DNA from 4 places in the Bradyrhizobium oligotrophicum S58 genome. Region 1 is predicted to be linked to each of the others. Evidence: predicted binding sites of a transcription regulator. Region 1 holds the regulator's gene; each other region holds the start of a gene.

Region 1 (7,433 bases):
GTCCCGAAAGCAGGGATGCGACACACAGCGCGGGGACCTGGTTCGGCCGCGCCGGGCACTTCCAGGATGGCCGACAAGGCGCCCCATAAAACTCGGCCATGCGGCGAATGTCAGCCATGAGGTAGGCCCGTTTTGGCGGTATGAGCGTGTCGACATAGGGCGCCCACGGGTCTCGACCGTTTTGCAGATTGAGGATGACGTCGATGAAGATCGGACGTCCGACCCATTCGACGTCGTCCGCAAAGCCGAGATTCCCTTTGCGGACGCGATAGTCGGCGAAGTAAGCGTAAGGCGACCTGAAATCGTAATAGGTTTCAATTCTGGCGGTCATTCTCGCCCTGCCCCTTTGCAGTCCAGGCCCTCGTCATGGTGGCAACTCCGGACTATGTCGAATTCCTGCGCGAGCAGTTCGCGCCGCTCGGCCCGATTGCGACACGGCGCATGTTCGGCAAGACCGGCGTCTTCCATGACGGGGCAATGCTTGGCGTGGTCGCGGACAATACCCTGTATTTTCGGGTCGACGACGACAACCGCGTGATGTTCGCAGAAGCCCGGTCGCATCCGCCCCTGAGCTACATCAAGAACGGCACCTCGATCGACCTCGCCTTCTGGCGTGCGCCGGATCGGCTGTTCGATGATCCCGAGGAGTTCGCCAACTGGGCGCGCGCGGCGCTGGCCGCGGCCCGACGGGTCGCGACAAAGAGAAATAGCGCTCCTCGAAAGAGAGCTCCTCGAAAGACTCGGCCGGGGAAACAGCATGACCGATGACACGCGCGGGATCGCCTCGGGCCGCGCGCGACTCACCACCGAGATTGCAGGCCGAGGTGAACCCGTCATCGTCCCGCATTCAGCCGTGCTCGATCACTTTCTTTGCCGGAGGCGGAAGCCGTCTGCCGTCTCGCGCGGCAAATCGACGACACGCAGGCACCATCAACTCGCCGGGTGGGCGCGCTCGTCGAGAAATCCGATCACCGCATCGAAGGCCTGCCGCCGATTCCGTTCCATCAGGATCATGTGGGTGCCCTGCCCGACCTCGACCAGGCGCTTGTAGGGTGCGCTCGCCAGGCGCGCGAACAGATCGTGCGCCATGTCGAAACGGACGTCGGCGTCCCATTCCGCTGCCAGCACCAGAGCCGGACAGGTGATGTCATCCGGATCATAAAGCGGATCGCCGGCGGTCCAATGCACACGCACGTCCTGAACCGCGCCGGACGGCGCGCGGATTGCTCCGTCGTGCGGCGAGCCCGGATCGGTCGCGAGCGTCACCTTCTCCCAGGCTTCGAACCAGCCGTCCGGGATGAGTTCGCGTCGCGCATGCTCCGGGGCCGCGCCACGCCATGCGGCTTCGAATGCGCGCGGGCTGACGATCCGGTAGGCGCCGAGCGGCCCGCCGGCATCGATGCGCAGCGGCCTGTCGGACAACCAGAGCGGCGTGACCAGGACCAGCTTTGCGACTTTCGCGCTTGCTCCGCTTGCAAACATCCCGGCAATGGTCGCGCCCCAGGACATGCCGAGCACGTTGACGCTGACGACGTCGCGATGCCGGCAGATGAAGTCCACCGCAGCGCTGAAATCCTCCACGGCGGTCCGTGCGGTGACCAACGGAGAACCGTCCTCCGGCGCACGCGACATCGCCGGCGGCCGGCTGGAGCCGCCATAGCCGCGCGCATCGACCGCCCAGACATCGTAACCGGCCTGCGCGAGGACATCCATGAAGGACGCGCCGGCGACCGCGACGTCGAACAGGCTTGCCGACGAGAACGTTGCGCCATGCATCATCACGAGCGTGCGCTCCGCCGAGAAGCGCTCGATATCGGCAAGGTGCTTGTTGATGAGATGAAGCTGCACCTCGGGCTCGGGGCCGGCGATCAACCGGCTGTCAGAGATGATGCGCGGAAAAGACGAGTCGTTGGCGGTCATGGTCATGTCAGCTCATACGAACTGCCAGGCGAACCGGTCGCCGTCGCGGCTGATCCGGCCGGCCGAGGATTCGGCAAAGTGGGTCGTGAAGACGAGAGCGCCGGTCTCCGCGGCATGTTCCATCGCCCATCGGCGTGACGTCAGCGCCGCCTGCGGAAATTCGCAGTAGACCGAGTTCCAGTCGGGACGCGCGACCTGCAACGGATGATGCATCACGTCGCCCCAGAACAAGGCGCGCTCACCGCGCGAGGTGAAGCTGATGCAGGCGTGATCGATGCTGTGACCGGGGCTCGGCAGGAAGCGGAAGCCGTCGGCGACCTCCGAACCGTCCACCACGACCTGCCGCGCCAAGCCTGCCTGGACGACCGGCCGCACGCTATCTTCGTAGACCCCGGGCAACGGCGGATGCAGCATGGGACCCAGCCTGGCCGCATCTCTGATGGCGGCATCCGAACCATCGCCAGCCGACAATGCTGCGAGATAAGCGAGCTCGCGACCGGAGAAGACGTGGAGGGCGTTGGGAAAGACCGGCACCCAGCGGTCACCGGCGAGAGAGGTATTCCAGCCGACGTGATCGGCGTGCAGGTGCGTCATCAGGACAAGGTCGACATCGTCAGGGGCAACGCCCGCGGCCCGCAGCCGATCGAGAAACGGCTCGTTCAAGCGATGCAGAACTGCCGCGCCGGGCCGCTCCTTGTCGTTTCCTGTCGCTGTATCGATAAGGACCACTCGCTCCGGCGTCTGCACCAGCCAGCTATGGATGCTCAGGCGCAACGCGCCGGTCCGCGGATCGACTGATCCAGGCCCAAACCGGCCGCGCTCCCGCGCGATGCTGGCGGGGTCGATGCTGGGGAAGAGAAACTCACCTTCGACGGCATCGAGGCCGATCTCGAAGATCTTGGTGATGGTGGCGTCCCCGACGCGATGGGTCGTGCTGTCTTGCATGCTTGCTGCCTCGATCCGACGATGATCTTGTCTGGGTCGAGATCTAGGACTAGGTCTTACATTCCTCAAATCGATCCAACTCATGCAGTCCATCGACCACTTCGATCTTCGCTCCTTCGACCTCAACCTGCTGGTCGCGTTCGACGCGCTGATGCAGGAACGCAGCGTCACGCGCGCCGCCGCGCGCCTCAAGGTGGGGCAGCCGGCGATGAGCCATTCGCTGTCGACGCTTCGCGTACTGCTGCAGGATGAGCTGTTCGTCCGCGTCGGCACCGTGATGCAGCCGACGCCACGCGCCGCGGTGCTTGCCGGGCCGGTTCGTGCTGCGCTGGGACAGATGCAGGCCGCGTTGCACGCCACACCGGAGTTCGACCCGGCGACGGAGCAGCGTACCGTCCGATTGGGATTTTCCAGCGAAGTGGAGCTGCTGCTGATCCCCGAACTCACGGCGGTGCTGCGCCGCTCGGCGCCCGGCTTGCGGCTTCTCAGCCGACCGACGGAGCGCAACGAGGCGCACCGGCTGCTCGACGAGGGTGCGCTGGATGTCGCGGTCGGCTGCTTCGAGGCGGTCGCACAGCGGCACAGATCCCAGTTCCTGTTCGAGCAGGCGCTGAGCTGCGTCTACAATCCCAAGCACATCGCGCTGAAGACGCCGATCAGCCTGGCCGACTACCTGTCGCTTCCGCACGCGCTGGTGACGCTGACAAACAGCCTGCAGGGCTGCCTGGAGGCGGCGCTGGATGAGATCGAGACGGAGCTCAACGTCGTGTCGGCCTCTTCGGAATTCCTGAGCGTGCTCGCCACCGTGGCCGCCTCACCGGTGATCACGACGATCCCGACTCGGATGGCGAGGCTCTACGGGCCGCGCTTCGGGCTGACGCTCTGTCCCACCCCGTTGAAGCTGCGGCTGCCGGCGGTTTCGATGGTCTGGCCGCTGCAGCTCGATCGTGATGCGGCCTCGGTCTGGCTGCGAAACACGATCGCCGATATCCTGCACGCGACCGAGCGCGCTGCCTGTCGCGTCGCAGCCGAATAGCGAGGCGATGCGGGTCTCGCCTGGGGCCCTTGGCCGCGCGGTGCGCGTTCGATAGAACGCGACTCCTGCGAGGCGCACCCGCCTCCGTCCGAAGGAACTCCCATGGCCCTGATGCCGGTGTCCGATGCGTTATCCGCGGTTCTCGCCGGCGCCGAGCCGCTGGCCGAGGAGCTGGTGGCGCTGGACGAGGCTTTTCACCGGGTGCTGGCGCGCGACCTCGCGGCGCTGCGGACGCAGCCGCCCGAGGCGATGTCGGCGATGGATGGCTATGCCGTGCGCGCGGCCGATGCGGACAAGGCGCAGGCGCGGCTGAAGGTGATCGGCGAGGTCGCGGCAGGGCGGCCCTTCCACCGCACCGTGGGGGCCGGCGAGGCGGCGCGCATCTTCACCGGCGGCGTCGTGCCGGCGGGCGCCGATACGGTCGTCATCCAGGAGAACACGGTCGCCGACGGCAGCCACGTCGTGATGACCGAGGCAGCGATCAAGGGCCGGCATATCCGTCCCGCCGGCGTCGACTTCCACGAAGGCATGGTGCTGCTCAAGCAGGGCCGCCGGCTCAGCGACCGCGATTTGTCGCTGGCCGCGAGCATGAATCATCCGGTGCTGCCGGTGCGGCGGCGGCCGAAGGTGGCGCTGCTCGCCACCGGGGACGAGCTGGTGATGCCGGGATCGACGCCCGGGCCGGGCCAGATCGTCTATTCCAACGGCTATGCGCTGCGCGCGCTGGTGCGCAGCGAAGGCGCCACGCCGGTCGACCTCGGCATCGCCGCGGACACGCTGGAGGCCACCGTGGCCGGCATCCGCCGGGCGCGCGAGGCCCAGGCCGACATCCTCGTCACCACCGGCGGCGCCTCGGTCGGCGATCACGACCTGGTCAAGCAGGCGCTGGAGGCCGAGGGCGTCGAGATGGCGTTCTGGAAGATCGCGATGCGGCCGGGCAAGCCGATGATGCACGGCCGACTCGGCGGCGTCAGGGTGATCGGCCTGCCCGGCAATCCGGTGTCGTCCTATGTCTGCGCGATCCTGTTCCTGGTGCCGCTGATTCGGCGCCTGCTCGGCCGCGACGAAGCTCGGATGCCGCGCGAGACCGCCCTGCTCGGCCGCGAGCTCGGGCCCAACGACTCGCGCGAGGACTATCTGCGTGCCCGGCTCGATGAGCGCGCAGATGGTGCGCTGATCGCAACGCCGGTGACGCAGCAGGATTCGTCGCTGCTCGGGAATCTCGCGCTGTCGCAGGCTCTGGTGATCCGGCCGGCCTTTGCGCCGAAGGCGCCCGCCGGCAGCCCGTGTGAGATCCTGCGCCTGCCCGAGTGAGCGCCGAGCGAGCAGCTCCCCCCGGCAAAGCCCGGACCATTCATCATATTTTTAGGATTGCGGAACACACATCGAACAGATAGTGTCCGTTCATGATTTGTTTTTAGTATGTTGCGGGCGCCGCGAATTACCGATCGTCCGATTGCCCTGCGCTCCCGGAATCTCTTCACGGATTCGGAGCTCTCGGATTTGGACGACGACAAACTGGGGACCAGGACGAGATGCTGACGCGCAAACAGTACGAACTTCTGCGGTTCATCAACGAACGGCTCAAGGAAGCCGGCGTGCCGCCGTCCTTCGACGAGATGAAGGATGCGCTCGACCTGCGCTCGAAGTCCGGCATTCACCGCCTGATCACCGCGCTGGAAGAACGCGGCTTCATCCGCCGCCTGCCGAACCGGGCCCGCGCGATCGAGGTGATCAAGCTGCCCGAGCTGTCGCAGGCCGCCAACAACCGCCGCGGCTTCACGCCGTCGGTGATCGAGGGCAATCTCGGCAAGGTGCGCAGCTCGACGCCGGCGCTCGACGATGGCGAGCGCCCGGTCGCGGTGCCGGTGATGGGCCGCATCGCCGCGGGTACCCCGATCGAGGCGCTGCAGACGCGCAGCCATACGATCAGCGTGCCGGCCGACATGCTCGGCTCCGGTGATCACTACGCGCTCGAGGTGCGCGGCGATTCGATGGTCGATGCCGGCATCCTCGACGGCGACATGGCGCTGATCCAGCGCAACGAGACCGCCGACACCGGCGACATCGTGGTGGCGCTGATCGACGACGAGGAGGCGACGTTGAAGCGCTTCCGCCGCCGCGGCGCGTCGATCGCGCTGGAGCCGGCCAATACCGCCTATGAGGTGCGCATCCTGCCGCCCAACCGGGTGAAGATCCAGGGCAAGCTGGTCGGCCTCTATCGCAAGTACTGACCGCAGTGACTGAGCGCGCGCCTCACCACGGGCGTGCGCGGTATGCGGCAACGACCGAGCTGTCGTCGTTGCAGATCGGCGGTGTTTGCAGCCCTGTGCGGATTGCAGCGTAGCAGCATGTCAGCGCTGGCTTCGTCGATTTGACGCGAATGCACCTCATGATGTGCAGCGCGGCATGCTCAAACGCTTGTGATCGCGCGCAGGCACACGCGGTGCAGATCAGCGCAGAATTGCCGTGAAGCGCGCGCTAACATCACCGTCGATGTCCACTCTGATAGAGGCCTGCGCCTGTCCGGGGGGAGCGTGGGTCGGCTATCTCTCAACGAGGAGCGATCCGATGTGTGACTACAGCCTCCATGCCGTTGCGTCCCGCCCAGCCAAAGTCGGCGAGACGCTGATCTCGATGACGTTCCGCGGCACCGCGACCCGCGGCTTCGCTCTCGAAAGCGAGCCCAACGTCGCGGTCTGCATGCTGCCCGGCACCGAGCTCGCCTTCGCCGAGGACGTCCGCTACGACAGCCGCTGGCTCTGGACCCGGACGATCCGCGAGCGCGTCGCCAAGTTCAACACCATCGAGAAGCACGTCCCCGATCGCCATCACGACGCCATCGAGTTCGCCGACGGCCGCCACGTGCTGGTGACCCAGCTCTGCGAAGGCCAGCGCGTCACCGTGCTGCAATTGCCGGTGAGCAAGCAGCCAGGCGAGCGCCGCCCCGGCATGGCCGAGGAGAGTCCGACAAGCGAGACCACGCCGATACGCCGCATCAGCATCACCTGAGCGCCTGCAGGTTGGACGTCTGCGTCTCTGTCGTTGGTGAGAGACCTGTTCGTACGAGATCCGCGGTGAGAGACTTTGCGCAGGCCGACGCGAAGTCCTCGCGCTCGGACTTGGCAGTCGGACTTGGCAGTCGGACTTGGCAGTCGGACTTGGCAGTCGGACTTGGCAGTCGAATTAACTGGATGGCATCGCATCACGCGAGAACGACGTCTTGCAGGAACGACATCCCTCGGCCGGCATTGTGTGTGCCGGGGGTGTTTCTCATCGTGGTCGACAAGATCGATTGGAACAAGGCCGGCCGGCTCACCGAGCCCGGCCGCTACATGCTTGCGTTCGGATGGCTGACGGTCACGGCCGATGACGTTGCGATCTGGCAGCGATATCCCGCCGCCTCGTTCACGCTGGTCGAGGTGGCCTCGCCGTTCGATGGAGCGGATCGCAGCGAGTATCATCTCGGCACGTTCGAACTCCCCGGCGCTCAATCCTCCGCACCCTGCTCCGTCTCCGGCGGTGTCGCGTC
Region 2 (7,433 bases), 1.6 Mb from region 1:
CTGCGAGTTTCACGCCGGCAATGCCCGCAACGTGATCCCGCACAGCGCGGTGCTGCGCGGCACCGTACGGACGCTGACGCCGAAGGTGCGGGAGCTGATGGAAAAGCGTGTCCGCGAGGTCGTCACCGGCGTCGCCCAGATGACCGGCGCCAGGATCAATCTGGACTACACGCGCGGCTATCCCGTGGTCGTCAATCATCCCGAGCAGACCGAGATCGCCATCCGAGCCGCCAAGGAGGTCGCGGGCGATGCCAACGTGCATGAGATGCCGCCGATGATGGGCGGCGAGGATTTCGCCTACATGCTCGAAGCCCGCCCCGGCGCCTTCATCTTCGTCGGCAACGGCGATAGCGCCGGCCTGCATCACCCCGCCTACAATTTCAACGACGAGGCGATCGTCTACGGCACCTCGTTCTTCATCAAGGTGGTGGAGAACACGCTGGCGGCGTGAGCTGTTCGCACCTGCTTGCTTGTCATGGCCGGGCTTGTCCCGCCTGCGGGGCCGAAGCCCCTCCGGCGCGGCGCAGGCCCGGCCATTTGCGTTTCAGCCGGGCGTCACGCCGCGTGCGCGCGCTTGAGCGCGGCGGCGGCGACCTTCAGGTCCTTGACGAAGAGCTCATACTCCCGCGCCTTGGCCTCGGCGTCGGGCAGCCGCAAGAGATACGACGGGTGCACCGTGATCATCGCCTGGGGACCGTCGGGCAGGTCGACGATCTGGCCGCGGTTCTTGGTGACCTGCGTGATCTTGCCGAACACCGACTGCGCGGCGGTCGCGCCCATCGCCACGACCAGGGCGGGGCGGACGGCGGCGAGCTCGCGCTCGTACCACGGGCGGCAGGCCTTGATCTCTGGCGTCGCCGGCTTCTGGTGCAGCCGGATCTTGCCTCTGGCTACGAACTTGAAATGCTTCACCGCATTGGTGACGTAGACCTTGCTCCGGTCGATGCCGGCCTCTTCCAGCGCGCGGTCGAGCATCTGGCCGGCCGGGCCGACGAAGGGGTGGCCGGCGAGGTCCTCCTTGTCGCCGGGCTGCTCGCCGACCAGCATCAGCGGCGCATGCGCCGGGCCCTCGCCGAACACGGTCTGCGTGGCGTCCTTCCACAGCGGGCAGGCGCGGCAGCCGGCGGCCTCTTCACGCAACGTCTGAAGATCGGTCGGCTCGACATCATGTGAGGTCTGAGCAGCAGCATGCGCGTGGGCTTTAGGCGTGCGGGTCATCGCGGTCTCCTCGACGCGTTTCTGCGGCTTGTGCGGTTCGGTGCCAGGCTCGGCGATCATCGCGGATGTGCGCCTGGACGCGGCTGCGATCAGCGGCTGGATCAGCTTGGCTTCAGGCAGGTTCTGCCAGTATTTCTTCGGCATCTCCTTTTCCATCGCCTTCACTTTCAGCCGTGCCGGATTGAAAATGCTGGCGTAATAGCGCAGCCAGACCTCTTCGAGCCGGTCTTCAGTGGGTGCTTCGGCCTTGCTAACACCTGACGTGAACGAGACGCGGCTGCCGTCCCAATGCGCTGAGAGTTCGGGCGTCAGGATCGACCAGGGCATATCGGCGAAGCGGCTGGCGAAGAACGGCGCGGCGCGCTCGACGATGTGGTGCTCCGGCTCGAACCAGGCCACGTAGCGGGCCTCGCGCTCGCGGCCGACCTCGCGGAAGCGGACGAAGGCATGCATCTTGTGAACGTCGCGGCGCACGGCGCGCGCCAGCGCGTTGGCCTGCGCGACATCGGGATCGGTCGCGATCTCCATCAGGTCGTGGTTGGTGCGCAGACGCCACAGCAGGCGATAGAGCAGGGTGAAGCGGGTGGGATCGCTGTGCAGGATCGCGCTCTCGGCCAGCTCCATGAAGCTGGCCGGCACCGAGAACGCGCCCTTGGGCACCTCGGGCAGCTGCGTCTCGGCCTCATCGTCGAACAGATCGGGCGCTGCGCCCTTGACGCGCCAGGTCACATCCGCCGGCCTGACATCGTTCATCGCCAGCGCCCGGGCGGCCTTGCGCCAGCCGTCGAAATCGGTGTCGCTGTCGAGGGTTACGACGTGCATCTCACCTCTCTCGTCATTGCGAGGAGCGAAGCGACGAAGCAATCCAGACGTCTCGTGCGGCCCCTGGATCGCGTCGCTGCGCTCGCGATGACGGCTTCTCCTAGAATCCAAATCCCAGCTGCTGCGGTTTCGGCCGCAGCCGGGCTCTGAGGCCGGCACCGTCGAGCAAAGACGGTGACGGCCGGTGATCGGAGAGAACGATGAACGGCAGCGCCTTGTTCCTGACAACGTTGAGCTGGGCGAGATCCGCAAAGCGGATCGTGGTGGTGCGGCGTGTGGCGAGGATGCGCTGCACGGTGCGGGTGCCGAATCCTGGCACGCGCAACAGCTCCTCGCGGCTGGCTTTGTTGATGTCGAGCGGGAAGCGGTCGCGGTGGCGCAACGCCCAGGCGAGCTTGGGGTCGATGTCGAGCGGCAGCATGCCTTCGTTCTCCTCGACGATCTCGTCGGCATCGAAGCCGTAGAACCGCATCAGCCAGTCGGCCTGGTAGAGCCGATGCTCGCGCACCAGAGGTGGCGCCTGCAGCGGCAGCGCGCGGCTGGCATCGGGGATCGGGCTGAAGGCCGAGTAATAGACGCGCTTGAGCTTATAGGCGCCGTAGAGATTGGCCGAGGTCGACAGGATGACGCGGTCGTTGGCCTCGTCGGCGCCGACGATCATCTGCGTGCTCTGGCCGGCCGGCGCAAAGCGCGGCGGCTTCGCCCGGCGCACCGTCTTCTTGGCCTCCGCCGTCTCGTCGAGCTTAAGCCGGAGACGGCCCATGGTGCGGCGGATCGCGCGCTGGTCCTTCTCGGGCGCGAGCTGCGTCAGGCTCTCTTCCAGCGGCGTCTCGATGTTGATGCTGAGCCGGTCGGCATATCTACCGGCCTCGGCGATCAGCGCCTCGTCGGCCTCCGGAATCGTCTTCAGATGGATGTAGCCACGGAAGCGATGCTCCTCGCGCAATTTGCGCGCGACGGAGACGACCTGCTCCATCGTGTAGTCGGGACTGCGGATGATGCCCGACGACAGGAACAGCCCCTCGATGTAGTTGCGGCGATAGAAGTCGATGGTGAGCTTCACCACCTCGTCGACCGTGAAGCGCGCGCGGGCGACATTGGAGGAGGCGCGGTTGACGCAATACAGGCAGTCGAAGTTGCAGGCGTTGGTCAGCAGAACCTTGAGCAGCGAGATGCAGCGCCCGTCCGGCGCATAGGAATGGCAGATGCCCATGCCGGGCGCGGTCGAGCCGAGCCCCTTGCCGTCGCGCGAGTCCCGCATCTCAGTACCGCTGGAGGCGCAGGACGCGTCATACTTGGCGGCATCGGCCAGGATCTCGAGTTTGCGCAGCAGCTCCATGGCTTTGAATCCCTTTGATTCCATTCGTTGAATCAGATCCGGGGCAATCCCGATTGACTCTCTCGAAGGCGTTAGCTTTATATTAGAACGTATCATGAACAAAGAGGGTCGTCGCGGGTTCACTGCCTGCTCACAGAAAGAACGGCAGCACCCGCACGATGGATTGAAAAGGAGCGGCGACGAATGACCGGCGCACGCATGGATACGCTCGCGCGCCTGCGCGGCCGCATTGCCCGTCTCGAGGCGGCCGATGGCGCACAGGACATGCGCCGGGTCGCGCTCGGCCATGACGAGGCGGATGCGGTGCTGCAGGGCGGCCTCGCCACCGGCGCGCTGCACGAGGTGTTCGCCGAGACCGGCCGCCAGGCCGCAGCCGCGACCGGCTTCCTGTGCGGGCTGGCCGCGCGTGCCGCCGCGCGCCGGCCACTGATCTGGATCCGGCAGGATTTCGCCGAACGCGAGATGGGCGCGCTGTCGATGAGCGGGCTCGCCGAGCTCGGGCTCGATCCGCGCCGTCTCGTCATCGTGCGCGCGCCCGATCTCGATCATGCGCTTCGCACCGCCGCCGACGCGCTCGCCTGCGATGCGCTGGGAAGTGTGATGCTGGAGGTGTGGGGCGAGACGCAAAAGCTCGATCTCGTCGCCAGCCGCAAGCTGACCCTGGCGGCGCAGGAGTCCGGCGTCACCGCGCTCATGCTGCGCATTGCAGCTACGCCCGAACCCTCGACCGCCGAGACGCGCTGGATCGTCCGCACCGCGCCGTCGCTGCCCTCGGCGCCCTGGATGGCGTGGGGCGCGCCGCGCCTCGATGCCGAGCTCATTCGCAACCGTCACGGCCAGACCGGACGATGGATCATGGAGTGGACCCCCGATGCGTGCCGTTTCAGCGAACCGGCGGCGGATCCTCAGCCTGTGGCTGCCGCGCCTGCCCATCGATCGCATCAAGCGTCAGCAGGCCCTCACAGGCGCTCCGCCTGAGGCCAAGCCGCAGGTCGTCGTCATCAAGGACGCCAATGCGCTGTTGATTCATTCGCTGGACGAGGTCGCCGTGCGCCATGGCGTCAGCCTTGGCCAGCCGCTGGCGAACGCCCGCGCGGTCTGTCCCGACCTCGTCGCGCATGAGGCCGATCTTACCGCCGATGCTCAGATGCTGGAGAGCATCGCCGACTGGTGCGACCGGTTCACGCCGCTGGTGGCGCTCGACCCGCCGCATGGGCTTTCGCTCGACATCACCGGCTGCGTGCATCTGTTCGGCGGCGAAGCCAGACTGATGCAGTCGGTCTGCGACGCGCTGACCGCGCACGGCTTCACTGTGTCGGCGGCGATCGCCTCCAACGCCGTGTGTGCGCGTACCCTGAACCGGCAGGTGCATGGCCGCATCGTGCCTGACGGCGAGGAGGCGGCCGCGGTCGCGCCGCTGCCGGTGGCTGCGCTGGGCGGCAGCGAGGCGATCACGCTCGGTCTGCGCCGCGCTGGCCTGAAGACCATCGGCGATGTCGCCACGCGTGGCCGCAACGAGATCACCGCGCGCTTCGGCGCCGCCTTCACCCGCGTGCTCGCCCAGGCGCTTGGCGACGCCGATGCGCCGATCAGCCCGCGCAAAGTCCCGCCGGACTACATCGTCGACAAGCGCTTCGCCGAGCCGGTCGCGACCGACACGGTGATCGCGGCCAGCCTGTCCAGCCTGGCGGCGATGCTCGTGGCGGCGATGGCGCAGCAGGGCAAGGGCGCGCGGCGGCTGGAGGCCTGCTTCTTCCGCACCGATGGAATGGTGCGCGTCATCGCGGTCGACACCGGCCAGCCGGTCACCGAAGCCGCTGTCATCGATCGTCTGTTTCGCGAGCGGCTCGAGGCGCTGAACGATCCGCTCGATCCCGGCTTCGGCTTCGACATGATGCGGCTGTCGGCGAGCCGCAGCGAGATCGTGGCGCAGCAGCAGCGCGATCTCGACGCCCATGTGCATGACAATGACGAACTGTCGGCCTTGATCGACCGTATCGCCGCGCGCATCGGGGGAAAACGCGTGGTCGTGCATCTGCCGGTGGACACGCATATTCCGGAACGTGCGGCGCTGCCGCTGCCGGCGCAGCAAAATCTCCCAGCTTCGAGTGCGGCCGACTGGCCCGAGCGTGTTGAAGGCGAGCCGCCGCTGCGACCCTTGCGGCTGTTCGAGCGCCCCGAGGCGATTCAAGTGATCGCCGGCGTGCCCGACGGCCCGCCTGCACGCTTCGTCTGGCGCCGCGCCGCCCATGCGGTGGTCCGTGCCGAAGGCCCGGAGCGCGTCGCGATGGAATGGTGGCGGCCGGACGGGCAGGGCCTCACGCGGGACTATTTCCGCGTCGAGGACGAACACGGCCTGCGCTTCTGGCTCTACCGCGACGGTTTGTATGACCGCGAGCTCGAGCCGCAGCAGGGCGTGCCGGTGCAGCCCGCCTGGTACATGCACGGGCTGTTCGCATGAGGAGCAGGGCGGTCGCACTCATCTCGCGGCAAGCTCGCTGCTCACCCTCCCCTGGAGGGGGAGGGTCGGCTCGCATGCGCGCATGCGAGCCGGGGTGGGGTGACAGCTCATCCGCGTTCGCGGTGCTGATTTTCGCAGGAGCCGAGACGTTCACAATCCTGACTTGTCGACGTCGTGACGACCATTTGCTGGGCTCACCCCACCCCGCCGCGCGCTCTGCGCGCGTCGACCCTCCCCCTCCAGGGGAGGGTGGGCAGCTGCGCAAGCCGCCTTGTGAAGGGCCGTCTTCTGCATCGCATGGGCAGCGCGCCGCCCCAGCCTCCGCGGTCACGCCATGACCCCTATCCCCTATGCCGAGATCGGCATCACCACCAATTTCTCGTTCCTGCACGGCGGCTCGCATCCGCAGGGCTATGTGCACCAGGCCGCCGCGTACGGCCTCCATGCCATCGGCATCGCCGACCACAACACGCTCGCCGGCATCGTGCGCGCCTATAGCGAGTTGAGCAGCGACCGCCTGAGCTACAAGCCGAAGCTCCTCTACGGCGCACGTCTCGTCTTCACCTGCGGCACGCCGGACATCCTGGTCTATCCGCGCGACCGCGCGGCCTATGGCCGGCTGTGCCAGCTGCTCACCCGCGGCAAGCGCGGCAGCGATCTCGACAAGGTTGCCAAGGGCGACTGCCGCCTGAGCTTCGATGATCTCCTCGAATCCATCGAAGGCCAACTCCTGGTGCTGATGCCGCCGCATCGCTTCGACGAGGCCGTCCTCGACAAAATCCTTGCGCGCCTCAAGGACAGCCCCGCCGAAGGCGTGTGGCTCGCCGGCAGCCTGCTGTACCGCGGCGACGATCGCCGCCGGCTGGCGCGGCTGGCGCGTCTCGCCGCATCGGCCAAAGTGCCGCTGATCGCCACCAATGACGTGCTCTATCACCACCCAAGCCAGCGCATGCTGCAGGACGTGCTGACCTGCATCCGCGAGAAGGCCTCGATCGAGACCATCGGCCGACGTCTGCAGGCCAACGCCGAGCGCCATCTCAAACCGGGTCACGAGATGGCGCGGCTGTTCCGCGATCATCCCGACGCCATCGCCGAGACCATCCGCTTCACCGACCGCATCGTCTTTTCGCTCGACCAGCTCAAATACCAATATCCGGACGAGCCGGTGCCGCCGGGCAAGACCGCGCAGGGACATTTGCAGGACCTGACCTGGGCCGGCGCCAAGACCTGCTTCGGCGACCATCTCGACGGCCGTCTGCGCGCCGTCCTCACCAAGGAGCTGGCGCTGATCGCCGAGCTCAACTACGCGCATTATTTCCTCACCGTCCACGACATCGTCCGCTACGCGCGCAGCGAAGGCATCCTGTGCCAGGGCCGCGGCTCGGCGGCGAATTCGGCAGTGTGCTATGTACTCGGCATCACCTCGGTCGATCCGACCAAGATCGATCTGCTGTTCGAGCGCTTCATCTCCAAGGAGCGGCTGGAGCCGCCTGATATCGACGTCGATTTCGAGCATTCGCGGCGCGAAGAGGTGATGCAGTATGTCTATCGCCGCTACGGCCGCCACCGCGCCGCGATCATTGCCACCGTCAT
Region 3 (7,433 bases), 2.3 Mb from region 1:
GCGCTCGATCGCCTCGATCGCGAGATGGAAACGATCGAGCTCGTTGAGCACCACCATGTCGAACGGCGTCGTCGTGGTGCCTTCCTCGATGAAGCCGCGGACATGCATGCCGGCATGGTTGGTGCGGCTGTAGGTGAGGCGATGGATCAGATAGGGATAGCCGTGATAGGCGAAGATCACCGGTTTGTCGGCCGTGAACAGGCTGTCGAAATCGCGGTCGCTGAGGCCGTGCGGATGCTCGGACCGAGGCTGCAGGGTCATGAGGTCGACGACGTTGACGACGCGGATCTTGAGATCGGGCAAGTCCTTGCGCAGCAGGTCGACGGCCGCCAGCGTCTCCAGGGTTGGGACATCGCCGGCGCAGGCCATCACCACGTCGGGCTCCTCATCGGCCGGCTCGGTCCCGGCCCACGACCAGATGCCGATGCCGGCGTCGCAATGCGTGGCCGCATCCTTCATCGACAACCATTGCGGCGCCGGCTGCTTGCCGGCAACGATGACGTTGATCCGGTTGTAGGTGCGCAGGCAGTGGTCGGCGATCCACAGCAGCGTGTTCGCATCCGGCGGGAAGTAGATGCGGACGATGTCGGCTTTCTTGTTGGCGACGAGATCGACGAAGCCGGGATCCTGATGGCTGAAGCCGTTATGGTCTTGCCGCCAGACATGTGAGGTCAGGAGATAGTTGAGCGATGCGATGGGGCGTCGCCACGGCAGCTCGCGCGATACTTTCAGCCATTTGGCGTGCTGGTTGAACATCGAATCGACGATGTGAATGAACGCCTCGTAGCAGGAGAACAGCCCGTGCCGGCCGGTGAGCAGATAGCCTTCCAGCCAGCCCTGGCAGAGATGCTCGCTCAGCACCTCCATGACGCGGCCGTCATGCGCGAGATGGACGTCATAGGGCTCGATGCCCTCCATCCACACGCGTTCTGTAACGTCGAACACGGCGTCGAGCCGGTTCGAGGCGGTCTCGTCCGGGCCCATGATGCGAAAGTTTCTGTTATCCGCATTCAGGGTGATGACCTCGCGCAGAAACTTGCCGAGCTCGCGCGTCGCCTCGGCGATGGTCTTGCCGGGTGACGTGACCTCGACGGCAAAGCCCCGATAGTCCGGCAGCTTGAGCTCGCGCTTGAGCAGGCCGCCATTGGCATGCGGGTTGGCACCCATGCGCCGCGCCCCCTTCGGCGCCAGGGCCTGCAGCTCCGGCACCAGCCGGCCCTGCGCATCGAACAGCGTCTCCGGCTGATAGCTCTTCATCCACGCTTCGAGCAAAGCGAGATGCTCCGGCTTGCCGCGCGGATTTGCGATCGGCACCTGATGGGCGCGCCAGAAGCCTTCGACCTTGAGGCCGTCGACCTCCTTCGGCCCGGTCCAGCCTTTCGGGCTGCGCAGCACGATCATCGGCCAACGCGGCCGCTCGACCGTTGCATCCGGCTGGCGCGCATTCTGCTGGATCGAGCGGATGCTGGCGAGCGCGACGTCGAGCGCGTCGGCCATCTGCCGGTGCATCGCCGCAGGCTCCGAGCCTTCGACGAACAGCGGCTCATAGCCATAGCCCTCGAACAGGCATTTCAGCTCCGCATCGCTCATGCGGCCGAGCAGGGTGGGATTGGCGATCTTGTAGCCGTTGAGATGCAGGATCGGCAGCACCGCGCCGTCATGGGCCGGGTTCAGGAACTTGTTCGAGTGCCAGGACGCGGCGAGCGGACCGGTCTCGGCCTCGCCGTCGCCGACCACGCAGGCCACGATCAGCCCGGGATTGTCGAACGCCGCGCCATAGGCGTGCACCAGCGCGTAGCCGAGCTCGCCGCCTTCGTGGATCGAGCCGGGCGTCTCCGGGGCCGCATGGCTCGGGATGCCGCCGGGGAAGGAGAACTGCCGGAACAGCTTGCGCAGGCCGTCGGCGTCGCGCGTGATGTCGGGGTAGATCTCGCTGTAGCTGCCTTCGAGATAGGTATTGGCGACCATGCCCGGGCCGCCATGGCCAGGGCCGCAGACATAGATGACGTCGAGATCCTGCGCCTGGATGGCGCGGTTGAGGTGGGCATAGATGAAGTTCAGCCCGGGCGTCGTGCCCCAGTGGCCGAGCAGGCGAGGCTTGATATGCTCCGGCTCGAGCGGTTCACGCAGTAGCGGGTTGTCGAGCAGATAGATCTGTCCGACCGAGAGGAAGTTCGCCGCGCGCCAGTAACGGTCGAGCAAGTCGAGATCGTCGGTCGGATTTGTCGGGTGGGGAGAAGTGATCTGCATAGGACCTCGCTTGCCGTCCGCTTCGCGCTTGCGGGAGAATGCATTAGAGTAACGCCGCACCGTCCCGTTCCAGCGCGACGCGAGGATAGTACGGGAATGTGATGGTTGGCCTTGCGCCGGCTCAGAACCATTTATGAGAGCTCGTTCTAATTTGTTCTTGTAATGTTCACTTTGTGTGCTATGTCTTGGCCATGAGCCGAGCATCTTCACATGCCCTCAAGCGCCCGCCGGTCCAGGTGCCCTCCGAGCCGGCGGGCGCGCCTTCCACGGGTTCTGAGCAGAACCGTCCTGAGGCGGACTTTCCCGAACTCGCGGTCGCCATCGAACGGGGCCGGCGCCGCGGTCGGGGTGCCCAATCCAATGCGAGCGGCCGCTACGAGGCCGAGGCCCGCGTTGTCTTCGACGATGGCTGGCAGAGCCTCGAGGACTTGCCGCCGTTCAAGACGACGGTCGCGACCGATACCTCGCGCAAGGTCATCACCCGCAACGAATCGCCGGATATCGGGTTCGACCGCTCGATCAATCCGTATCGCGGCTGCGAGCATGGCTGTGTCTATTGTTTTGCGCGGCCGACCCACGCCTTCCTCGGCCTGTCGCCCGGCCTCGACTTCGAATCCAAGCTGTTCGTGAAGCCGGATGCGCCCGCGCTCCTGGAGAAGGAGCTCGCGGCGAGCGGCTACGAGCCGCGGATGATCGCGATCGGCACCAACACCGATCCCTATCAGCCGATCGAGCGCGAGCGGAAGATCATGCGCGGCATCCTCGAGGTGCTGGAAAAGGTTGGCCATCCCGTCGGGATTGTCACGAAGTCGGCGCTGGTGATGCGTGATGCCGACATTCTGGCGCGGATGGCCAAGAAGAACCTGGCGAAGGTCGCGATCTCGGTGACCACGCTGGATCCGAAGCTGGCCCGCACCATGGAGCCGCGGGCCTCGACGCCATCGAAGCGGTTGGAGGCGCTGCAGGCGCTGTCCAAGGCCGGCATCCCGACCACGGTCATGGTGGCGCCGGTGATCCCGGCGCTGAACGACAGCGAAATCGAGCGTATCCTCGATGCCGCCGCCCATGCCGGCGTCAAGGAGGCCGCCTATGTGCTGCTGCGGCTGCCGCTGGAGGTGCGCGACCTGTTCCGCGAATGGCTGCTGGAGCACTATCCGGATCGCTACCGCCACGTCTTCACCCTGATCCGCGACATGCGCGGCGGTCGCGACTACGACTCGCAGTGGGGCACGCGGATGAAGGGGACGGGCCCGATGGCCTGGATGATCGGCCGCCGCTTCGAGATCGCCTGCGAAAAGCTCGGCCTGAACAAGCGCCGGACCAAGCTGACGACCGATCATTTCGTCAGGCCGAAGGGTGGCGGCCAGCAGCTCAGCCTGTTCTGAGGCGAGTGGAGAGGCGCGATGAGTCCAGAGATCGTCGTTCCGCGGTTCACCGTCGTTACGCTCGGGGTGTCCGAGATGCGGCGAAGCATCGCCTTCTATGCATCGCTCGGCTTCGCCCGGAAATTCCGAGCGACCGGCGAGGCCGTGGCGTTTTTCGACACCGGCGGGACGGTGTTGGCGCTGTACCCGTGGGATGCCCTTGCGCAGGACGCCGGTTTGCCGGACGCGCCGCGCCCGCAGGCGTTTCGCGGCGTGACCTTGGCCTGGAACTGCCGCTCTGAAGCCGAGGTCGATGCCGCGCTCGCAGCGGCGGTGGAGAAGGGGGCGACGCTGCTGAAAGCTGCCCAGCCGACCGATTATGGCGGATATTGCGGTTATTTCGCCGATCCCGATGGCCATGTCTGGGAGGCGGTGGTGGCGCCCGGGATCGAAGTCGGCGACGATGGACGGGTGCGGTTGCCCGAGTAGCATTGCCGATGCACCACTGGAGCGGGAATTGACTGGGGTCTGGTTCGCGCTCGCGGTGCGTTCCGCACCATTCAGCTTATGATTCGGGACCAAGCGAAAACGTCGGGCTGGGCGAAAACTGCGGGTGTTCTTGCGACCAAGGGCGCCACGGCCAAGGCCGCCGTCAAGCCCCGGAAAGGGCGGCATTGCCGTGGCCCTGCCGAGCTTCCGGCGCGAGCGGGCGCTGCTGAAGCAGGGCATCTGGCTGGTCGTGAGGGGGGGGGCGACGAGGCGAGGCGGGGTCCGTTTGCCGGTCCGGTGGTTGCCGCCGCCGTCATTCTCTACCGCGCGCGTATCCCGAGGGGCCTCGACGATTCCAAACGGCTGAGCACGGAGCGGCGAAAGGCGCCGTTCGAGTTGCAGGGCGCGAGGTGCGGAAGTCCGCTTCCAAGTGAATTGTTCCCAGAAGCCCGAAACAAAGTTGTGTCGAGCGGGCTGGGACGCTAGGGAGGTGCCTGCCACCTGACGAGTGTGCCCCGGGGGACATGGACGCGCGATGCACAATTCTGACTACTTCACCCTATTTATCGTGGTGTTGTCGGCAGTCGCGCTTGCCCTCAGGCTGACCAGCCAGGCCAGCGTCGAGGTCCGTCGTGGAATCGTGGCGATCGGATCGACGATCGTCTACTATGGATTTGATCCGCACGGGTTGCCGATTTGTCTCGGTTTGGTCGCAATCAACTGGGTGCTGGGGCGAGCAATCGTGCTGTCGCCGGACCACAGAAAATCCACGCTTCTGGTCTGTGGCTTGACGCTCGATCTCGGACTGCTTGCTGCCTACAAGTATCTTGGTGCCATAATCGCCGGACTGGGCCCGACCTATTCCGTTGAACTCGGACTTGGCTTTCCGATTGGGCTCTCCTTCATCATCTTCCGCCTGGTGTCGTATCTCGTGGACGCACATGCCGGCGGCGAGGTCGCGCGCTCTCCGCTGGACCTGTTGTGCTATGCCCTGTTTTTCCCGGCGATCTTGTGCGGCCCGCTGATTCGCTACGAGGCGATGATGAGCCAGGACCGGCTCGGTCGTACGACCAGCGTCGACTGGTCCGTCGGACTGGCACTGATCGGCATCGGGATGTTCAAGAACCTGATGATCTCGCCCGCGATCGCAGCGGTGGCCGACAAGGTGTTCGTGCCTTGGCTTGCCAAGCAACCGATTCCCATGACCGGCGCCTGGATCGGCATGATCGCCTACGGATTCCAGGTGTATTTCGACTTCTCGGGCTACAGCGACGCGGCTATCGGCGTCGCGCGTCTGCTTGGTGTGGAGTTGCCGGCCAATTTCCACTCGCCCTTCAAGGCGCGCAGCATGGTCGATTTCTGGCAGCGCTGGCACGTCTCATTGACACGCTTTCTGACGATCTACGTCTACAATACGGTCACTCTGACCATGGCGCGCAAGATCGGAGCCAAGGCCAGCGCGGTCAAGCAATTCGTCTGGCGCATCGCCTATCCGACCACGCTCGTGATGTTCCTGATGGGCATCTGGCACGGCGATCACCTGACATTTGCTATGTTCGGCCTGTATCACGGTGCTCTGCTGGTCGTGAATCACGCTTGGCGAAGCTTCGGCGGACGTTATCGCAAGGCTGCGCTCGCCTCCGACTGGTGGCCTACGGTCGCGCTCGGACTGACGTTCCTCGCGGTCGCGGCCGGGTGGGCCATCTTCCGTGCCAGCAATCCCGGGCGCGCGTTCGCGATGCTCGGGACATTGCTCGGACGCTCAGAGTGGACCGGGGCCACGCTGGCGAGCAGCGCCTGGCCAAGCCATCCGGCGGACCCGCTTCTCACCACCGGCGGGGCGATGCCGATCACGGTTGCCGATATTGCCTTGCTGCTCGCGCTCTTCCTGATCGTCTGGGTGTTGCCGAACAGCAATCAAATCCTGTCGCGGTTCAATCCGGTGTTCGAAGGCGGCGGCTACCCCAAGATCGCGCCTTCGACCGAGGCGCTCAAGCTGTCCTTATCCCCGGCCTGGGCGCTCTCGGTGTCATGTCTGCTCGTCTGGTCGGTCGTCGCCTTCCTGAGCAACGATCGCGCCGCGCTGCTCTATTTCCACTTCTGACCGAGTGCACATTGGCCATGCCCGTCCGACCGATGAGCTCCGCAGGATAAGCCATGCAGTTGTCCGTCACGTCCACCACGCAGCAGCAAACAGGAGCGCGCCGAGGTCGTCGCTTCCTGGCATGGGTGGTGGGGTTTGCGCTCGTCCAAATCGCGCTGATGGAATATCTCGGCTGGACCACGCTGGAGGGACGCCCCCCCTCCGCTGCAGCCCGCCTGCAGCAGGGCAACATGCCCGTCGTCTTCTTTCCCACTGATGCACGCAACTGGGCTGCCTTCAAACTGCAGCGGATTGCCGACGAACAGCCGGAGATCATCGCCATCGGAAATTCGCGCTGCAGCCAGCTGCGCTCGGCGATGTTCACCCCCTATAAGTTCTACAACGCCTGTCTGACTGCCTGGACGGTTTCTCAGCTGCGTGACTTCCTCAACAGGATTACCGAGGTCTCGCGTCCCCGCGTCGTCATTTTCTCAATGGATTATTTCCAGCTCTCGAATTCCTATCAGAGGATCGAAGGCAAGCGGGCAGGGGCGTTCCGCTACAATATCGGGGGGCACATCGGAGGGATCGGCTCCTTGATCGGTCAGGCCATGGATACCAGCGGTCATGGCCTCGAAGCTCTGTGGGAGTGCCTCGCCGGCCGTTATCCGCAGCATCCGCGAGAGGATCTGACCATGGTCGGAGTCACCGCGGTGCGAAACGGAGCCGGCTTTCGTTGGGATGGATCGCTGATCTACCAGGTGGCGCAATATGACGACGCCAAGCGGGTGATGCTCGATTTGAAGAACGGCTTGGTCAATGCCATTCCCGGAGCGCCCCGTGCTGATGAGGAGCAACTCGCCGAGCTGGCGGGAATGGCGGCCGATGCCAAGGCCAAGGGCGTTCTGCTGGTTGGAATCCAGTTTCCGATCTATGCGCCGACCGTCGATTTTCTCGACCACGACGAGGGATACAGACCTTACGCAGGAACGTGGCGCGATTTCGAGAGCGAGGCGATGAAAAAGAGGTTCGCCGAAATGGGAATCGTCCACATCGATTTGAGCCGCGCCGTCATGTCGAAGGATCCCGAGAATTTCGTCGACACCTCCCATCCATCCGAGGCCGGCATGGTTGCCGCCTTGATTGAGGCGAGCGATACTGCCGGGTTCGCAGCGGCGCTGCCGCGGCTGGATATTCCCGGTTTGCGAGAAGACCTCGGTCGCGCCAATGACTATGTCAACCACTAC
Region 4 (7,433 bases), 970 kb from region 1:
TGAGATGCGCAGTGCGGCGATATCCACCGCTATCATCGCCCGGCTCGACCGGGCGATCCAGTACGCCGCGCTCTCTCGGTCTGATCTCCACAGCAATGTTTACTGGATGCCCCGCCTTCGCGGGGCATGACGAGGCATAGAGGATTGCTCATGACCACGCCGCTCAAGCCGCTCGATGATGCCGCCACCAGTTTCGCCCGCCGCCATATCGGTCCCTCGCCGCGTGACGTCGCGGCGATGCTGGAGACAGTGGGCGCCAAGAGCGTCGCCGAGCTGATGGCGCAAACGCTGCCCGGCACGATCCGTCAGGCCGCGCCGCTCGACATCGGTCCGGCCTTGAGCGAGACCGAAGCGCTGTCGCACATGCGCGCGCTCGCTGCGCAGAACCAGGTCTTCACCTCGCTGATCGGCCAAGGCTATTCCGGCACGATCATGCCGGCGGTGATTCAGCGCAACATCCTGGAGAACCCGGCGTGGTACACGGCCTATACGCCGTATCAGCCCGAGATCAGCCAAGGCCGGCTGGAAGCACTGTTCAACTTCCAGACCATGATCTGCGATCTTACCGGCCTTGACGTCGCCAACGCATCGCTGCTCGACGAGGCGACCGCGGCGGCGGAGGCGATGGCACTGGCCGAGCGCTCGGCGCGGGCCAAGACCAAGGCGTTCTTCGTTGATCAGAACGTCCACCCGCAGACGCTCGCCGTGCTGCGCACCCGGGCCGAGCCGCTCGGCTGGCAGCTGATCGTCGGCGATCCGGCCAAAGATCTGGACGGCGCCGAGGTGTTCGGCGGCCTGCTGCAATATCCCGACACGACCGGCGCCGTGCGCGATCCGCGCGCCGCCATCGCCAAACTGCACGACAAGGGTGCGCTGGCGATCCTGGCCGCCGATTTGCTGGCGCTGACATTGATCGCCTCACCAGGCGAGCTCGGGGCCGATATCGCGATCGGCTCGGCGCAGCGCTTTGGCGTGCCGATGGGCTATGGCGGGCCGCATGCCGCCTACATGGCGGTGCGCGATGCGCTGAAGCGCTCGCTGCCCGGCCGCATCGTCGGCCTGTCCGTCGATTCGCGCGGGGCTCCCGCCTATCGGCTGGCGCTGCAGACCCGCGAGCAGCACATCAGGCGCGAGAAGGCGACCTCGAACATCTGCACCGCGCAGGTGCTGCTGGCGGTGATCGCTGCGATGTACGCGGTCTATCATGGTCCCGAGGGGCTCAAGGCGATCGCGCGCACTGTTCATCGCCGGACGGCGATGCTGGCGGCTGGATTGCGCAAGCTCGGCTTTGCGCCGGAAAGCGAGACCTTCTTCGACACGGTCACGATCGAAGCCGGCGCCAAGGCCGAGTCGATCATCGCCCGCGCGGAAGGCGAGCGGATCAATCTCGGGCGTGATGGCAGCCGGCTGCGGATCGCGCTCGACGAGACCACGACGGCCGATGTCGTCGAAGCGGTCTGGCGCGCCTTCGGCGGCGAGCTCTCCTATGCGACGATCGAGGCCGAGGCGCGCGAGGCGCTGCCGGCGGAGCTCAAGCGGCAGCGGCCGTATCTCGCCCATCCGGTGTTCCACGCGCATCGCTCCGAGACCGAAATGCTGCGCTATCTGCGCAAGCTCGCCGACCGTGATCTTGCGCTCGACCGCGCGATGATCCCGCTTGGCTCGTGCACGATGAAGCTGAACGCGACGACCGAGATGATCCCGCTGACCTGGCAGGAATTCGGCAGTCTGCACCCGTTCGTTCCGCGCGCGCAGGCGGCCGGCTATGAGACGATGTTTGCTGATCTCGAGGATTGGCTATGCCGGATCTCCGGCTACGACGCCGTATCGCTGCAGCCGAACTCGGGCGCGCAGGGCGAATATGCGGGCCTGCTGGCGATCCGCGGCTATCACGCGGCGCGCGGCGAGGGCCACCGCACCATCTGCCTGATCCCCTCCTCCGCCCACGGCACCAATCCGGCGTCCGCACACATGGTCGGCATGGAGGTGGTCGTGGTCGGCTGCGACGCCGGCGGCAATGTCGACCTCGCCGATCTCGAGGCCAAGGCGAAAGCGCACAGCGCCAAGCTCGCCGCCATCATGATCACCTATCCCTCGACACATGGCGTGTTCGAGGAGCACATCCGCGACATCTGCGACGTCGTCCATGCTCATGGCGGCCAGGTCTATCTCGACGGCGCCAATCTCAACGCGCAGGTCGGCCTCTCCCGCCCCGGCGATTACGGCGCCGACGTCAGCCATTTCAACCTGCACAAGACGTTCTGCATTCCGCATGGCGGCGGCGGCCCGGGCATGGGCCCGATCGGGGTCAAGGCGCATCTGGCGCCGTTCCTGCCAAGCCATCGAACGAATGGTCATCCCGCGACCGATCGCGCGAGCGCGCACCCGGTCGGCCCGGTCTCGGCGGCGCCCTACGGCTCGGCCTCGATCCTGACCATCTCCTACATCTACATGCTGCTGATGGGCGGCGACGGCCTGACGCGCGCCACCGAGATTGCGATTCTCAACGCCAACTACGTCGCGGCTCGGCTCGATCCGCATTTCCCTGTGCTTTACCGCAACGAGCGCGGCCGTGTCGCGCATGAATGCATCATCGATCCCAGGCCGCTCAAGCCAACCAGCGGCGTCACCGTCGACGACATCGCCAAGCGGCTGATCGACTACGGCTTCCACGCGCCGACGATGAGCTTCCCGGTCGCGGGCACGCTGATGATCGAGCCGACCGAATCGGAATCCAAGGCGGAGCTCGACCGCTTCTGCGACGCCATGATCGCGATCCGCAAGGAGATCGCCGAGGTCGAACAGGGCCGCTTCACAATCGAGGCCTCGCCGCTGCGCCACGCGCCGCATACCGTGCACGACATCGCCGATGACGACTGGAACCGGGCCTATCGCCGCAGCGAGGGCTGCTTCCCCGCGGGCACCTCGCGCACCGACAAATACTGGTGCCCGGTGGGGCGCGTCGACAATGTCTATGGCGATCGCAATCTGGTGTGCTCGTGCCCACCGGTCGCGGACTACGCGCAGGCGGCGGAGTAAGCCGCCTCGCGCATGCTCCAATCGATCGGGCGCCATGGCTCGCAACATTCCTCGCGACATTCAATGTCGTGAGCCGTGTCCAGGTCCGGAGCAATGAGCACCGCATGCCAGCGCCAGAGATTGGCGTTGGCCAATCTGGTGCCGCCCCACCAACGCTGGATCGGATTTTGGCTGCTGAAATCCTCCTCGCCGGCCAGGATCGCCCTGCCGAACGGCGTCAGCAACAGCGTGCTCGCCTTGTAGCGTTCGCGGCGTTCACGGCTGTCGTGCATCTCAACCGAGAATGGCCATTCGGCGAGGCCCGAAATTGCAGGCAGCGGCGCCAGTGCGAGACCGTCGAGCAACGAGCCGCCTTCCCAATAGTCATAGACGCGGCGTTGAAAGCGCTCCCGATGATGTGGCAGCAGATCGAATGGGTGCTGGTAGCCGGCTGACAGCAATTCGAGGAGTCTCAGCTCCGAAGCTCCGATGCCCGTGGCTGCACCGGGAAGCTCATCGAGCATCTCCTGCACGCAGCGGCGAAGCTGCGGCAGTGGACTGAGATCCTGCTTCAACAGATCGAACCAGGCTTGGGGCGTCGGCGCGCGAAACGCCTGCCACGCCAGATGACCCAGGTCGAGGTGCTCACGTGCGAGCGCAACGCCGGCAATGGTCCGGCCGGCGAAGTGCCCCGCCGGGACCTCGAATAGCGGTACATCGACATGCCGCAAGATGATCTTGGTCGCGATCTCCGCGTGAGAGCGCAGATAGTCCAAGAGCCAGATCAGGACCAACTGGTCGTTCGGACGGGTCCCCATCCACAGCTCGACGCTATCGCAGCGGTCGACAAGTTCGAGAAAACCGTGGCTCCGCCCGCCGACTACCATGAAGTCGCGACGCGACGCAAAATCCAGCCAGTGCCCCCTCGTCTGCAGCCCGGTGCGCTGGGCGAGATAGGCGGACAGCCCGGCATCGGATGGCAGCGGTCCCCATACGAAACGGTGCAGGATTGGCACCACCAGGTCGGCAAAGCCGCCCCTCCGAAGCGCTCCGGCGGTGGGATCATCGGCCGCTAGAATCAAACGCGTCATGCTGTTCGCTCCCGCACAGCCCGATTGGCTCACGGCTCCATCGACACGTTCGCGATCGGATCACGGCGCAAGGGATCGGCGATGGAACGCGCGCCGACGCCTGGCTCCAGGCCCGCACATCCGCGCATGCGTTTTCAGCTATTCGAGTTGAACACCGTATCCGGCGCTCGGAAAATCATGCTCGCTGCATTCGGGAATGCAGCAGCTCAAGACGCGGAGGTTAGACCCACAGATCTTCGCGGAGCAGACTACATCTGCAAGCGGGCGCCGGACGTCGGCAACTCAACGTCCACGGCGCCCCGCTGCCGTGGTAATCCCTATTCTTCCGCCGGCTCCTCGCCGTCAGCGTCGCGCTCCGGATTGCCGGCCAGGATCTGCTCGGCGATCAGGCCGGAGTTCTGGCGGATCGCGGCCTCGATCTTCGCGGTCATGTCGGGATTGGCCTTCAGGAAGGACTTCGAGTTCTCACGGCCCTGCCCGAGCCGCTGGCTGTCATAGGAGAACCAGGCGCCGGACTTCTCGACGATGCCGGCCTTGACGCCGAGATCGAGGATTTCGCCCATCTTGGACACGCCCTCGCCGTACATGATGTCGAATTCCACCTGCTTGAACGGCGGCGCCAGCTTGTTCTTCACGACCTTGACACGGGTCGAGTTGCCGATCACCTCGTCGCGTTCCTTGATGGCGCCGATACGGCGGATGTCGAGGCGCACCGAAGCATAGAACTTGAGCGCGTTGCCGCCGGTCGTCGTCTCCGGCGAACCATACATCACGCCGATCTTCATGCGGATCTGGTTGATGAAGATCACCATCGTGTGGGATTTGTTGATCGAGGCGGTCAGTTTGCGCAGCGCCTGGCTCATCAAGCGGGCCTGCAGGCCCGGCAGCGACTCGCCCATCTCGCCTTCGAGCTCGGCCTTCGGCACCAGCGCCGCCACCGAGTCGACCACCAGCACATCGACCGCCCCCGAACGCACCAGCGTGTCGCAGATCTCCAGCGCCTGCTCGCCCGTGTCAGGCTGCGAGATGAGGAGCTCGTCGATGTTGACGCCCAGCTTGCGCGCATAGACCGGATCCAGCGCATGCTCGGCATCGATGAAGGCGCAGATGCCGCCCTTCTTCTGCGCCTCGGCCACGGTGTGCAGCGCCAGGGTGGTCTTGCCCGACGATTCCGGTCCGTAGATCTCGACAACCCGCCCCTTGGGCAGGCCGCCGATGCCGAGCGCAATGTCGAGACCGAGCGAGCCGGTCGAGACCGTCTCCACGTCCATCGAGCGGTCGTTCTTGCCCAGCCTCATCACCGAGCCCTTGCCGAACTGACGCTCGATCTGGGACAGCGCAGCGGAGAGCGCCTTACTCTTATCCATTGAGGAACCTTCGACGATACGCAGGGCAGTGGCGGACATTGGCGCTCCTTATGACGGGGATTCGCGGGATGGACAAACGGTTAACGAGGGCGGTCAGCAATCTTGAGATGAATGTACTCGATCCGTTCTTTGTTCGCAATATGTTCTTTGTGCCCTTCGGACGTTTGCAGCTTCTCTTCACAGCGTCCGCGTGAGCCCTGGACGGATACATGCGGGCACCGCTGGGTCTCGTCGCGCATGGGCCCCACCGGGGGGAATGCCAGGATCAGCAGCTGGACACCCTGACCAGGCGCCAGCCGCCCCGTTTCTCGCGCGGGCCGCGGCCGTGCAGGATCAATCCGGCCGGCGGTCGAACCATATTCGAAAACGGCGAAGCGGCCCGCCGGCGATCGGCACCGATCGCGCCGAGACCATTCAGGCTCTCCAACGTCGCCTTCCTCGCTGCGGCCCGTTTCCTTCAATCAGAAATTGTAGAGACCTTCAGGACCTTGCAAAGCCGCCCTGATTTTGCTTCCTGAATTCCGCCGCTGCCGCTTGTGCATGAAACCCCATGTCGACCTCGAACGCCGAACAGACGATCACCCTGTGGCGCCCGGTGGGCCCGACAGAACTCGCCTTGATCGAGGCGTCGGGCATGCGCGCATTTCCGCCGCGCCTGCCGGAGCAGCCGATATTCTATCCCGTGCTGACCGAAGACTACGCAGTGAAGATCGCACGAGATTGGAACGTGCCGGCCAGCGGCTGCGGCCATGTGCTGCGCTTCGAGGTGTTTCGGCGTTTCATCGACCGCTACGACGTGCACGAGGCGGGCGGACGCGAACATCTGGAGTACTGGATTCCGAGCGAGCATCTCGCGGATCTCAACGCCGCCATCGTCGGCCCGATCGTGCTCGTCAAAACTTTTCCTTGAAACTACCAAACTCCTACACGAGTGCGGAGACCGCACCTCCGTGGTTCTCCTGACAGGAACGAAGTTCCCTGCGCTCTTCTGCTTTTGTTCGGCTCATCGGAAGTGCAGGCGCACGCCTTTCGGGCAACGGTCCGGGCATGAAGCCGCTCCGACCTTGGCAGGATGCGCGCGAGTTCCGCGACCGCACTCTGGTGGCGCGATCGTCATGGCATGCAATGCCACGAATGCGGGAACACCCTGAGGGTGCGAGGACAAGCGAGATCATCCACGCATCAACATCCGGCCGCTGCAATACGGGCCCACCGCAGACGATCAGCGAGCCGTTCAATTGCGCCGATATGATGGTCGACAGATAAACAGGACCGCGGCGGGACCGCCGAGGCGGTATCGATGACATCGCACATCGCACGTGCCGATAGTCTTAAGGATGAAATCAGTTCGGCGAAGTCCCCGCGTGATGCGGGTCACGGAACGCGGCCGTGGTGCTGTCGCCAACCACGAGGCTTGTGATAGACTTTGGGTTGCGATATAAATCTAAGGTTGTCGGACGCCAAACCAAATTTTGACCAGCCCCGAATTTGTTTGTTCGTTGCGATGATGGTCGGCTCACATCAGCTGGCTCATATTTGCATCTGGCTCATATCAGCAGATGATGTGCCGTTACCTCTCGATGCTGCCTGCAGGCTCCGGCTGCGGGCTCCGTCACCTGTAGGCGCACGGCCCTGAAACCATCCGCGCCGAAAGAAAGCCCCGGACGATGTCCGGGGCTTTTGACGTCGGCGTCGTCGCCGGCGCGCGCACGGTGTTGTCATCCCCTCGGCACGACGGCGGCGGAACGGATCAGACCCGTTGTGCATCATGAGAGGATGAAACGAGATGATGTGACATGCTCCTCCTGCAAGGCCGGTTTGCGGCGCCTCGAATTGCGGCTGCCCCCTTGTCCACCAGGAGACCTCCGCTGTCCGCTGTGCGACGCGCTGCTCGAAACCTTGGACGGCTCGACCGCGGTAGCCTACCGCCTCACGGTCGCGCCGGAGCGGATCTTCG

What was found. Region 1 encodes LexA, which represses DNA repair genes until DNA is damaged. Its sites were predicted from a motif close to TGTTCNNNNTGTGTTCNG; they were not measured.
Region 2: S58_RS24355 (ImuA family protein) is a predicted target of LexA. The motif match lies at 3,463-3,480, and genes of this name have one in related genera.
Region 3: S58_RS27055 (PA0069 family radical SAM protein) is a predicted target of LexA. The motif match lies at 2,414-2,431, and genes of this name have one in related genera.
Region 4: recA (recombinase RecA) is a predicted target of LexA. The motif match lies at 5,607-5,624, and genes of this name have one in related genera.

The regions. Positions count from the first base shown of each region.
Region 1 covers NC_020453.1:4,010,878-4,018,310, reverse strand. The annotation lists gene S58_RS17210 (2-hydroxychromene-2-carboxylate isomerase) at 1-331, opposite strand, end outside; gene S58_RS17205 (TfoX/Sxy family protein) at 367-768, shown strand; gene S58_RS17200 (alpha/beta hydrolase) at 931-1,926, opposite strand; gene S58_RS17195 (MBL fold metallo-hydrolase) at 1,933-2,865, opposite strand; gene S58_RS17190 (LysR family transcriptional regulator) at 2,948-3,901, shown strand; gene S58_RS17185 (molybdopterin molybdotransferase MoeA) at 4,004-5,215, shown strand; gene lexA (transcriptional repressor LexA) at 5,437-6,135, shown strand; gene S58_RS17175 (hypothetical protein) at 6,473-6,913, shown strand; gene S58_RS17170 (hypothetical protein) at 7,180-7,433, shown strand, end outside; partial or broken gene S58_RS17165 (ComEC/Rec2 family competence protein) at 7,392-7,433, opposite strand, start outside.
Region 2 covers NC_020453.1:5,618,560-5,625,992, reverse strand. The annotation lists gene S58_RS24370 (M20 aminoacylase family protein) at 1-451, shown strand, start outside; gene S58_RS24365 (UdgX family uracil-DNA binding protein) at 556-2,040, opposite strand; gene S58_RS24360 (putative DNA modification/repair radical SAM protein) at 2,141-3,379, opposite strand; gene S58_RS24355 (ImuA family protein) at 3,563-4,357, shown strand; gene S58_RS24350 (Y-family DNA polymerase) at 4,251-5,840, shown strand; gene S58_RS24345 (error-prone DNA polymerase) at 6,175-7,433, shown strand, end outside.
Region 3 covers NC_020453.1:6,270,203-6,277,635, reverse strand. The annotation lists gene S58_RS27060 (phosphoketolase family protein) at 1-2,250, opposite strand, end outside; gene S58_RS27055 (PA0069 family radical SAM protein) at 2,442-3,635, shown strand; gene S58_RS27050 (VOC family protein) at 3,654-4,103, shown strand; gene S58_RS36905 (ribonuclease H family protein) at 4,182-4,589, shown strand; gene S58_RS27045 (MBOAT family O-acyltransferase) at 4,639-6,207, shown strand; gene S58_RS27040 (hypothetical protein) at 6,261-7,433, shown strand, end outside.
Region 4 covers NC_020453.1:3,039,513-3,046,945, reverse strand. The annotation lists gene gcvH (glycine cleavage system protein GcvH) at 1-3, shown strand, start outside; gene gcvP (aminomethyl-transferring glycine dehydrogenase) at 151-3,039, shown strand; gene S58_RS13240 (DUF1835 domain-containing protein) at 3,018-4,142, opposite strand; gene recA (recombinase RecA) at 4,427-5,515, opposite strand; gene S58_RS13230 (hypothetical protein) at 6,093-6,386, shown strand.